2 regions of the Streptomyces sp. NPDC048383 genome follow, and region 2 is predicted to be linked to the other one. Evidence: riboswitches for the same ligand, from Rfam matches in the RefSeq annotation. Region 2 holds a riboswitch; the other holds the start of a gene.

Region 1 (5,589 bases), on a different contig from region 2:
ACCACGTCGTACGCGGCCAGGAGCGGGCCCGGCTGCGCGCCGGCGGCGCCGTGGCGGTCGACATGGAGTCGGCGGCCACCCTGTGGACCGCCACCCGGGGCGCCCCCGACCGGTCGGAGGGGGAACGTCCCGTTGCGGCCGTCCGGGTGATCGTGGACGCTCCTGAGCACGAGCTCGTCCGCATCGGCACCGTCCGCGGTGGAATATCGGCGTTCCGTGTACTGCGTGCCCTACTGCCCGCGTTCCATGAATGGCACCGTTCTTCGCTGCTCCCCAGGAGGTGAGCCAGATGGCCATGCCACTGCGCCAGTCCATCAGGGTCGGGACCTATCTTCTCGAACAGAAGCTCCGCAAGCGGGAGAAGTTCCCGCTGATCGTGGAACTGGAACCGCTCTACGCCTGCAACCTGGCCTGCGAGGGATGCGGAAAGATCCAGCACCCGGCCGGGGTCCTCAAGCAGCGCATGCCGGTGGCCCAGGCCGTCGGCGCCGTGCTGGAGTCCGGTGCGCCGATGGTGTCCATCGCGGGCGGTGAGCCCCTGATGCACCCGCAGATCGACGAGATCGTCCGGCAGCTGGTGGCGAAGCGGAAGTACGTCTTCCTCTGCACCAACGCGATGCTGCTCCGCAAGAAGATCGAAAAATTCACCCCGTCCCCCTATTTCGCCTTCGCCGTCCACATCGACGGGTTGCGCGAACGCCACGACGAATCGGTGGCCAAGGAGGGCGTCTTCGACGAGGCCGTCGCGGCCATCAAGGAGGCGAAGCGGCGCGGTTTCCGGGTGACGACGAACTCCACCTTCTTCAACACCGACACCCCGCAGACCATCATCGAGGTGCTCAACTACCTCAATGACGACCTCCGCGTCGACGAAATGATGATCTCGCCCGCCTACGCCTACGAAAAGGCCCCCGACCAGGAACACTTCCTGGGCGTCGAACAGACCCGCGAACTCTTCAAGAAGGCCTTCGCGGGCGGGAACCGGCGGCGCTGGCGGCTCAACCACTCCCCGCTCTTCCTCGACTTCCTGGAAGGCAAGGCGGATTTCCCCTGCACCGCCTGGGCCATTCCCAATTACTCCCTCTTCGGCTGGCAGCGCCCCTGCTACCTGATGAGCGACGGCTACGTACCCACGTACCGCGAACTCATCGAGGACACCGACTGGAACAAGTACGGCCGCGGCAAGGACCCGCGCTGCGCCAACTGCATGGCGCACTGCGGATACGAACCCACCGCCGTCCTCGCCACCATGGGCTCCCTCAAGGAATCCCTGCGAGCGGCCCGGGAGACCATCGGCAGCAACCGGGCCGGCTCGGCATGACCGCCGGCCAGGAGGGCGGCAAAGGCTTCGACCTCGCCGCCCTGCTCGCCGAGCGCGGGGACGAGCGCTACGAGCTCCACTCCCGCCACCTCAACCACCAGCTGCCCCGCATGCTCCACACCATCGGCTTCGACAAGGTCTACGTACGCGCCGAGGGCGCCCACTTCTGGGACGCCGAGGGCAACGACCACCTCGACATGCTCGCCGGCTTCGGGGTGATGGCCCTGGGCCGACACCACCCCGTCGTCCGCAAGGCGCTGCACGACGTCCTGGACGCCCAGCTCGCCGACCTGACCCGCTTCGACTGCCAGCCGCTGCCGGGACTGCTCGCCGAGAAGCTGCTCTCGTACAGCCCCCACCTGGACCGGGTCTTCTTCGGCAACAGCGGCACCGAGGCGGTCGAGACGGCCCTGAAGTTCGCCCGCTACGCCACCGGCCGGCCCAGGATCCTCTACTGCGACCACGCCTTTCACGGACTCACCACCGGCTCGCTGTCGGTCAACGGTGAAGCCGGCTTCCGGGACGGCTTCGCGCCGCTGCTCCCCGACACCCGGATCGCCCTCGGTGACCTGGACGCCCTGGAACGCGAACTGCGCCGGGGCGACGTCGCCGCCCTGATCGTGGAGCCGATCCAGGGCAAGGGGGTGCTCGCCGCGCCCCCCGGATTCCTGCGCGCGGCCCAGGAGCTCCTGCACCGGCACAAGGCCCTGCTGATCGCCGACGAGGTGCAGACCGGCCTCGGACGCACCGGCGATTTCTACGCGTACCAGCACGAACCCGGCGTCGAGCCGGACCTGGTGTGCGTGGCCAAGGCCCTGTCGGGCGGCTACGTGCCGGTCGGCGCGACCCTGGGCAAGGACTGGATCTTCCAGCGCGTGTACTCGTCCATGGACCGGGTGCTGGTCCACTCGGCGAGCTTCGGCTCCAACGCGCAGGCGATGGCCGCCGGCCTGGCGGTGCTGAGCGTCATGGAGGACGAGGAGGTCACGGCCAACGCCCGCGCCGTGGGCGACCTGCTGCGCGGCCGACTCGCCGCGCTCGTGGACGAGTACGAGCTGCTGCACGAGGTGCGGGGGCGCGGGCTGATGATCGGCATCGAGTTCGGCCGGCCGTCCTCGCTGGGCCTGCGCAGCCGCTGGGCGATGCTCCAGGCCGCCCGCAAGGGGCTGTTCGCCCAGATGGTCGTGGTGCCGCTGCTGCGCAAGCACCGGATCCTCACCCAGGTGTCCGGGGACCACCTGGAGGTCATCAAGCTGATCCCGCCGCTGATCGTGGACGAACACGACGTGGACCGGTTCGTCGGCGCCTTCCGGGAGGTCATGGACGAAGCGCACGGCGGTGGCTCGTTGATGTGGGACTTCGGCCGGACGCTGGTGAAGCAGGCCGTCGGCAACCGCTGACGGCCTGCCGGCCGGGGGAGGCCCGGCTCCTACGGTTCCAGCAGTCTCTCCCGTAGCCGGACCAGGGTCTCGGGCGCGAGCCCGAGGCCTTCGGCGAGGTAGCGGTCCACCCCGCCCCACTCCTCGTCGATCGTCTCGTACGCCGCCCGCAGGTACTCGGCGCGCGCGTCGAAGAGCGGGGCCAGCAGCTCCGCCACCTCGGCCGGGCGGGACTCGACCGCGTCCGCGCCGCGCCGCATCCGGTAGCGGCGGTGCGGGGCGTTCGACTCCAGGTAGTCCGCCGCGATCACGTCCCGTTCGACGCCGAGCGCGAGCAGCGTGACGGCGATCGACAGACCGGCCCGGTCCTTGCCCGCCGCGCAGTGCATCAGCGCCGGCACGCTGTCCTCGGCCAGCGCGTGCACGACCCGGCTGTGTTCGGCGGTCCGGGTGCGGATCATCGTGCGGTACGAGGTGGTCATGCGCTCGGCCGCCCGGCCCTCCCCGAGGAGGGTGCGCAGCTGGGCCAGGTCGCCCTCGCGGACCATCGTCCAGAACTCCTTCCCGGCGGCCGGGTCGGACAGCGGGATGTTCACGTAGCGCACGCCCGGCAGTTCCACGTCCGGCCCTTCCACGGCGTGGTCGGCGCGGTTGCGGAAGTCGAACACCGTGTGCAGACCGAGCGAGGTGAGGAACTGTGTTCCTGTTTCGGTGGCATGCGCCAGATGTCCGCTTCGGAAGAGTCGTCCCGACCTGACCCGTCGTCCGTCGGCGGTCGGCAGACCGCCCACGTCACGGAAATTGCGCACTCCCGTCAGCTCCGGTTCGGGTTCGGGGATCGCCGGAAGGGGTGGCGGTATCTGCTGGGTCACGAGTGGTCCTCCGCATCGTCCTGAGGTGTCCGAATTACGCCGGTTGGGAGCAACTTGCCATGGGGAGAGGCGAGATCGCGCCAGGCTCCGTGAGCCAGATCATACGGTGACCGTGTGTGCCCGATCGCGAAATCCGAATTCCCACGCCAGGGCGGTTGTTGATGGTGCGGAATGGACACAGGGTGACCGGAATTCCCTCACACCCTCATACCTGTGATTGCGTCAGGGAATGTGCGGCTTGTTGCCCGTGGACCCGCTCGATTACCTTCACGACCGATCCGGGTGGACAGCCTAATCCTGCCGCCGCCCGGGAACCGCACCCGACTATCGACGCGCGCGGCAGGAGCGGGGGAACCAGGTAGGCCGCCGGACCGGAACGTTCTCCGGGCCGGCTCGGGGTGAAGCCGTACGCGTCCTCGACGTGCGCGGCCGGACATCTCCAGTCCGAACCCGACAGCTCACCTCGCAGGCGACGGAGAGGAATTCGCCATGCCCGGTAAGGGTAAGCACCGCCGCCCGAAGTCCCGTTCCATATCCCGCGGTCTCACCGCGGCCGGCACCGGCGGCGCCGCGCTCGCGCTGCCGCTGATCGGTGCCACCGGCGCCCACGCAGCCCCCGCGGCCGCCCCGGCCACCGCACCCGCGCAGGCCCGGCAGGCCCCGGCGGCCCCCCAGGCGGCCGCCACGGTGACGCCCACCGCGACGCCGACCGCCGCTGCCGCCGCGGTCTACACCGTCGTCGCCGGCGACCACCTCTCGAAGATCGCCGCCGAGCGCCGGCTCACCGGCGGCTGGGAGCAGCTCTACGCCGACAACCGCGACGCCGTCGGCAGCGACCCCTCGCTGATCCACCCGGGCCTCAAGCTCACCCTCGGCGCTCCGGGTTCGGCCGGGGCCGCCCCCGCACCCGCCGCTCCGGCCCCGGCCAAGAAGCAGTCGGCGCCCTCCGCCTCGACCCCGGACTCCGCCTCCGAGTCGGGCTCCGGCAACCGCTCCGAGCGCTCCTCCAGCCGCCCTGAGGCGTCCGGTGAGCGCTCCTCCGCCCCGAAGGCGGCGCCCAAGAAGGCCGCGCCCGCGCAGAAGCCCGCCGGGTCGGGTCAGGCGGCGCCCTCCACCCCGTCGGCCTCCGGCGGATTCGTGGCCCCGGTCGCGGGCGGCGTCTCCACCGCGTACCGCATGGGCGGCAGCATGTGGTCCTCCGGTTACCACACCGGCGTGGACTTCATGGCCGGCACCGGCACCACCGTCAAGGCCGTCGGCGCGGGCACCGTCGTCTCCGCCGGCTGGGGCGGCTCGTACGGCAACGAGGTCGTCATCAAGCACGCGGACGGCAAGTACTCCCAGTACGCGCACCTCTCCTCGCTGTCCGTCTCGGCCGGCCAGAGCGTCACCGGCGGCCAGCGCGTCGGCCTGTCCGGCGCCACCGGCAACGTGACCGGTCCGCACCTCCACTTCGAGATCCGCACGGGCCCGTCCTACGGCTCGGACATCGACCCGCTGGGCTACCTCCGCTCCAAGGGCGTCAGCCTCTGACGGCACCGTCCGTCGGACACACGCGCGCGTGAGGCCGGGACCCGAGGGGGTCCCGGCCCCACGCGTACTTATTCCTTATCCCCCGCGTGGTACAGATCACGGTCCGTCAACCCCTCATTACGTTGGCGTAGGTTGGTTGCGACGGTGAAGGATGTCGTTTCGTGGCAGCGACGACGACGACACTCAAGACCATCGGCTCGTACGCGGCGATCGGGGACAGCTTCACCGAAGGCGTGGGAGACCCGGGACCCGGGGGTTCCCATCTCGGCTGGGCGGACCGCCTCGCCGTGCTCCTCGCCGATCAGCGCGAAGAACACGACTTCCGGTACGCGAACCTGGCCGTGCGGGGGAAGCTCCTCGACCAGATCGTGGCCGACCAGGTCCCGAGGGCCCGCGCCCTCGCACCGGACCTGGTGACCTTTTGCGCGGGCGGGAACGACATCATCCGTCCCGGCAGCGACCCGGACGACGTGGCGGAGCGGTT
Region 2 (5,589 bases):
GCTTGGTGCGGCGGAACTCGCTGCGCCGGCGGACGACCTCGAAGCGGTGGTCCAGGTAGACCTCCAACAGCTCCTTGAGGCCCAGCGTCAGCGGCTGGCCGTCGACCAGGGCGACGTTGTTGATGCCGAAGGACTCCTCCATCGGCGTCAGCTTGTAGAGCTGTTGCAGCACGGCCTCCGGGTGGAAGCCGTTCTTGATCTCGATGACCAGGCGCAGGCCGTGCGAGCGGTCGGTGAGGTCCTTGACGTCGGCGATGCCCTGGAGCTTCTTCGAACCGACCAGGTCCTTGATCTTCGCGATGACCTTCTCGGGGCCCACCGTGAAGGGCAGTTCGGTGACGACGAGACCCTTGCGGCGCGGGGTGACGTCCTCCACCGCGACCGTCGCGCGGATCTTGAACGTGCCGCGACCGTTCTCGTAGGCGTCCTTGATGCCGGAGAGCCCGACGATCCGGCCGCCCGTGGGCAGGTCGGGACCCGGCACGAAGCGCATCAGCGCCTCCAGGTCCGCCTCCGGGTGACGGATCAGGTGGCGGGCGGCCGCGATGACCTCGCCCAGGTTGTGCGGGGCCATGTTGGTGGCCATGCCGACGGCGATCCCGGAGGCGCCGTTGACGAGCAGGTTCGGGTACGCCGCGGGCAGGACGACCGGTTCGCGTTCCTGGCCGTCGTAGTTGGCGTTGAAGTCGACGGTGGCCTCGTCGATCGACTCCGTCATGAGTGACGTGGCGTCGGCCATCCGGCACTCGGTGTAACGCATCGCGGCCGGCGGGTCGTCGTTGCCGAGGGAGCCGAAGTTGCCGTGGCCGTCGACCAGCGGCAGGCGCATCGAGAAGGGCTGCGCCATGCGCACGAGCGCGTCGTAGATCGACGCGTCGCCGTGCGGGTGCAGCTTGCCCATGACCTCGCCCACGACACGGGCGCACTTGACGTAGCCGCGGTCGGGACGCAGGCCCATCTCGTTCATCTGGTAGACGATGCGCCGGTGCACCGGCTTCATGCCGTCCCGGGCGTCCGGCAGGGCACGGGAGTAGATCACCGAGTACGCGTACTCGAGGAAGGAGCCCTGCATTTCGTCGACGACGTCGATGTCGAGGATCTTCTCCTCGAAATCCTCCGGCGGCGGGGTCTTCGTGCTGCGGCGGGCCATCGCTGCGCGGCTCCTTAACCAAGAAATCGGGTGTACGGGGTGTACGGGGTGTACGGGGTGTACGGGACGTACGGGTTCCGGCCGGGCGGTCCGGCAGGGGCGACGCGGACCATTGTGGCCCGGGCCGCCGACAATGCCGACTCCGACCCCGGGGGTCCCCCGGACGGAGTCCGCAGGCGGCATCCGGGAACTTCTCCGGTGGCCGACGCGCTTGCATACAGTGGCAGGTCTGACAGAAATCTCTGCATCGCGATCGAAGGGACCACATGCCCATGGGTCACACGGCCACAGCTCAGGCCGGCTCCGGCGGCCTGACAGCGACCGAGCACCGGCTGGCCAACGGCCTGCGCGTGGTGCTGTCCGAGGACCACCTCACCCCGGTCGCCGCCGTCTGCCTCTGGTACGACGTCGGCTCGCGCCACGAAGTCAAGGGGCGGACCGGTTTGGCTCACCTTTTCGAGCACCTGATGTTCCAGGGTTCGGCGAGCGTACCGGGCAACGGACACTTCGAGCTCGTCCAGGGCGCCGGCGGTTCCCTGAACGGGACCACCAGCTTCGAGCGCACCAACTACTTCGAGACCATGCCGGCGCACCAGCTGGAACTCGCCCTGTGGCTGGAGGCGGACCGGATGGGTTCGCTGCTGGCCTCGCTGGACGACGAGTCCATGGAGAACCAGCGCGACGTCGTCAAGAACGAGCGTCGCCAGCGCTACGACAACGTGCCCTACGGGACCGCGTTCGAGAAGTTGACCGCCCTCGCCTACCCCGAGGGCCACCCGTACCACCACACCCCGATCGGTTCGATGGCCGACCTGGACGCCGCGTCCCTGGAGGACGCGCGCACCTTCTTCCGTACGTACTACGCGCCCAACAACGCCGTCCTGTCGGTCGTCGGCGACATCGACCCCGAGCGCACCCTGGCCTGGGTCGAGAAGTACTTCGGGAGCATCCCGTCGCACGACGGCAAGCAGCCCCCGCGCGACGGCACGCTGCCCGAGGTCATGGGCGCGCAACTGCGCGAGGAGATCGTCGAGGAGGTCCCGGCCCGCGCGCTGATGGCCGCCTACCGCCTCCCGCACGACGGCACCCGCGAGTGCGACGCCGCCGACGTGGCGCTGACCGTGCTGGGCGGCGGCGAGTCCTCCCGGCTGCACAACCGCCTCGTGCGCCGCGACCAGAGCGCCGTCGCGGCCGGCTTCGGCATGCTGCGGCTCGCCGGCGCGCCCTCGCTGGGCTGGCTGGACGTCAAGACCTCCAGCGGCGTCGAGGTGCCCGCCATCGAGGCCGCCGTCGACGAGGAGCTCGCGCGGTTCGCCGCCGAGGGCCCCACGGCCGAGGAGATGGAGCGCGCCCAGGCGCAGCTGGAGCGGGAGTGGCTGGACCGGCTGAGCACGGTGGCCGGCCGGGCCGACGAACTGTGCCGCTTCGCGGTGCTGTTCGGCGACCCCCAGCTCGCCCTGACCGCCGTACAGCGCGTCCTGGACATCACCGCCGAGGAGGTGCAGGCCGTGGCCGCGGCCCGACTGCGCCCCGACAACCGGGCGGTCCTGGTCTACGAACCGCCGGCCGGGTCCGACGACGAGACCGACGCGAACGAAGCCGAGAACGAAGGGGCGGAGCAGTGAGCGACACCGCAGCCGTCACGATGACCTTCCACCCGCAGCCCCAGCCCGGCGAGGCCAAGCCGTGGGCCTTCCCGGCCCCCGAACGCGGCGCGCTGCCCAACGGCCTGACCGTGCTGCGCTGCCACCGCCCGGGCCAGCAGGTGGTCGCGGTCGAGGTCAACCTCGCGGCCCCGCTGGACGCGGAGCCCGAGGGCCTCGACGGGGTGGCCACGATCATGGCCCGCGCCCTGTCGGAGGGCACCGACAAGCACTCCGCCGAGGAGTTCGCCGCCGAGCTGGAGCGCTGCGGCGCCACGCTGGACGCGCATGCCGACCACCCCGGCCTGCGGGTCTCCCTGGAGGTCCCGGCCTCCCGCCTGCACAAGGCGATGAGCCTGCTCGCCGAGGCGCTGCGCGCGCCCGCCTTCGCCGACGGCGAGATCGACCGGCTGGTGCGCAACCGGCTCGACGAGATCCCGCACGAGCTGGCCAACCCGCAGCGGCGCGCGGCCAAGCAGCTCTCCAAGGAACTGTTCCCGGCCTCCCTGCGCATGTCCCGACCGCGCCAGGGCACCGAGGAGACGGTGGCCCGCATCGACTCCGCGGCCGTCCGCGCCTTCTACGAGGCCCACGTACGCCCCGCCACCGCCACCGCGGTGGTCGTCGGCGACCTGACCGGCATCGACCTGGACGCCGTCCTGGCCGACACGCTGGGCAGTTGGACGGGCAACACCGCCGAGCCCCGCCCGGTGCCCCCGGTGACCGCCGACGACACGGGCCGGGTGGTCATCGTCGACCGGCCCGGCGCCGTCCAGACGCAGTTGCTGATCGGCCGCATCGGCGCGGACCGCCACGACCTCGTGTGGGCCCCGCAGGTGCTCGGCACGTACTGCCTCGGCGGCACGCTCACCTCGCGCCTGGACAAGGTGCTGCGCGAGGAGAAGGGGTACACGTACGGCGTGCGCGCCTTCGGTCAGGTGCTGCGTTCCACGGCCGACGGCAAGGGCGCCTCGATGCTCGCCATCAGCGGCTCGGTGGACACCCCGAACACCGGCCCCGCGCTGGAGGACCTCTGGAAGGTGCTGCGCACCCTCGCGGAGGGCGGTCTGACCGACGCCGAGCGGGACGTGGCGGTGCAGAACCTGGTGGGCGTGGCCCCGCTGAAGTTCGAGACGGCGTCCTCCGTCGCGGGCACGCTGGCGGACCAGGTCGAGCAGGAGCTGCCGGACGACTACCAGGCGCGGTTGTACGCGCGGCTGGCCGAAACCGGTACGGCGGAGGCGACTTCGGCGGTCGTGCGCGCCTTCCCCGTGGACCGTCTGGTGACGGTGTTGGTGGGCGACGCGGCGCAGATCGAGGAGCCCGTACGGGCGCTGGGCATCGGCGCCGTAACCGTCGTCACCAACTGACCCGTGGTCGACCGGGAATCGAGCGGCGGGCGACCGCCCCTCCACCGGTAACCGGCCGTTTCTGAAGGGGCTCTGATGGATTATCCGTCAGGGCCCCTTTTGTCCGATTAGTGGTTTGGTTGCTCGTATGCGGTGTGGCGTACGCAACAAAAGTGCTCGTGTGTTTGGCGATCCACTGATGATCCGCCTAGCGTCGGCCCTGCTGTTCGTCAGTTGTGCCCGCCGCACCCGCGGCACCGAACAGTGATCGCCGAGTCCCCGTCAGGCGCGAGCCTGGGGAGCCGGGGACCCACAGTCCCTGGGGTGAATCGGACCGCCTCGCAAGAGGAGGCCCGTAGGAGACCTTCCTGCTCCGAACCCGTCAGCTAACCCGGTAGGCGAGAGGGAAGGAAAGGACCACCCCCTTCATGGCGTTTGGCAGTCGTCCCACCGGCTCCGGCAAGCACCGCGGCTCCAGCCGTCTGAGCCGCAAGACCGCCGGCTACGCCGGTATAGCCGCCCTCGCCACCACGGGCGTGGTCGGCACCCTCGCCGCCCCGGCCTTCGCGGCGGACAACCCGGGACCCTCCATGGAGGACACCGGCCAGAACCCGGTGGTCGTCGCGAACGACCTCCAGGGCGACATCGTGGCCCAGGCCGATCTGCAGCAGCGCGCCGCTGACGCCGTCGCCGCCCAGGCGCAGGCCGAGGCCGACGCCAAGCAGCGCGCCTCCGAGGCCAAGCGCGTCGCCGAGGTCGCCGAGGCCAAGGCGAAGTCCGAGCGGGAGACCGCCGAGCGCGTCGCCCGCGAGGAGGAGCGCAAGCGCCTCAACACCTACGTCTCGCCCATCGCGGGCTCCTACGTCAGCACCTCCTACGGTGCGGGCGGCGCGATGTGGTCCTCCGGTAGCCACACGGGCATCGACTTCCACGCCTCCCTCGGCACCTCGGTCCGCGCCGTCGGCGCCGGCACCGTCGTCGAGGCCGGCTGGGGCGGCGCGTACGGCAACAACGTGATCATCAAGCACAACGACGGCACCTACACGCAGTACGGCCACATGGACTCGCTGAGCGTGTCCGCCGGCCAGCAGGTCGCCCCGGGCCAGCAGATCGGCCTCGCCGGCACCACCGGCAACTCCAGCGGCGTGCACCTGCACTTCGAGGCCCGCACCAGTGCCCAGTACGGCTCGGACATCAACCCGCTGGCGTACCTGCGCTCGCACGGCGTGAACCTCTGATCCGAGCGGCACCGCACCACCACTTCCACGGAAGGCCCCGGCTCCCCGAGCCGGGGCCTTCCGCGTTCCCGGGAGCCGGCTCGCCTGCGAAGCCGGCCCTTGCCCTCGTCGGCTGCCCCGCTCACCCCTCACCGCTCCCCGCTGCGTGAAATGTTTCGGATTTCCAGCCGTCCTCGGAAATATTCGCGTGTTGCAATAGAGTCGCGACA

The links. A riboswitch is a leader RNA that binds a small molecule or an ion and turns the genes downstream of it on or off. The one in region 2 is predicted to bind cyclic di-AMP.
Positions count from the first base shown of each region.
Region 1: linked by a shared signal. The riboswitch ahead of AB0D46_RS04125 (LysM peptidoglycan-binding domain-containing M23 family metallopeptidase) and the one ahead of AB0D46_RS16350 (M23 family metallopeptidase) in region 2 are both predicted to bind cyclic di-AMP.

Region 1 covers NZ_JBEZKS010000003.1:42,469-48,057, forward strand. Annotated here, with positions in the region: gene AB0D46_RS04105 (1-hydroxy-2-methyl-2-butenyl 4-diphosphate reductase) at 1-284, shown strand, start outside; gene hpnH (adenosyl-hopene transferase HpnH) at 290-1,321, shown strand; gene AB0D46_RS04115 (aspartate aminotransferase family protein) at 1,318-2,721, shown strand; gene AB0D46_RS04120 (tyrosine-protein phosphatase) at 2,751-3,572, opposite strand; cyclic di-AMP (ydaO/yuaA leader) riboswitch at 3,891-4,057, shown strand; gene AB0D46_RS04125 (LysM peptidoglycan-binding domain-containing M23 family metallopeptidase) at 4,062-5,105, shown strand; gene AB0D46_RS04130 (SGNH/GDSL hydrolase family protein) at 5,267-5,589, shown strand, end outside.
Region 2 covers NZ_JBEZKS010000020.1:28,755-34,343, forward strand. Annotated here, with positions in the region: gene AB0D46_RS16335 (DNA topoisomerase IV subunit A) at 1-1,150, opposite strand, end outside; gene AB0D46_RS16340 (pitrilysin family protein) at 1,423-2,775, shown strand; gene AB0D46_RS16345 (pitrilysin family protein) at 2,796-4,163, shown strand; cyclic di-AMP (ydaO/yuaA leader) riboswitch at 4,402-4,558, shown strand; gene AB0D46_RS16350 (M23 family metallopeptidase) at 4,571-5,380, shown strand.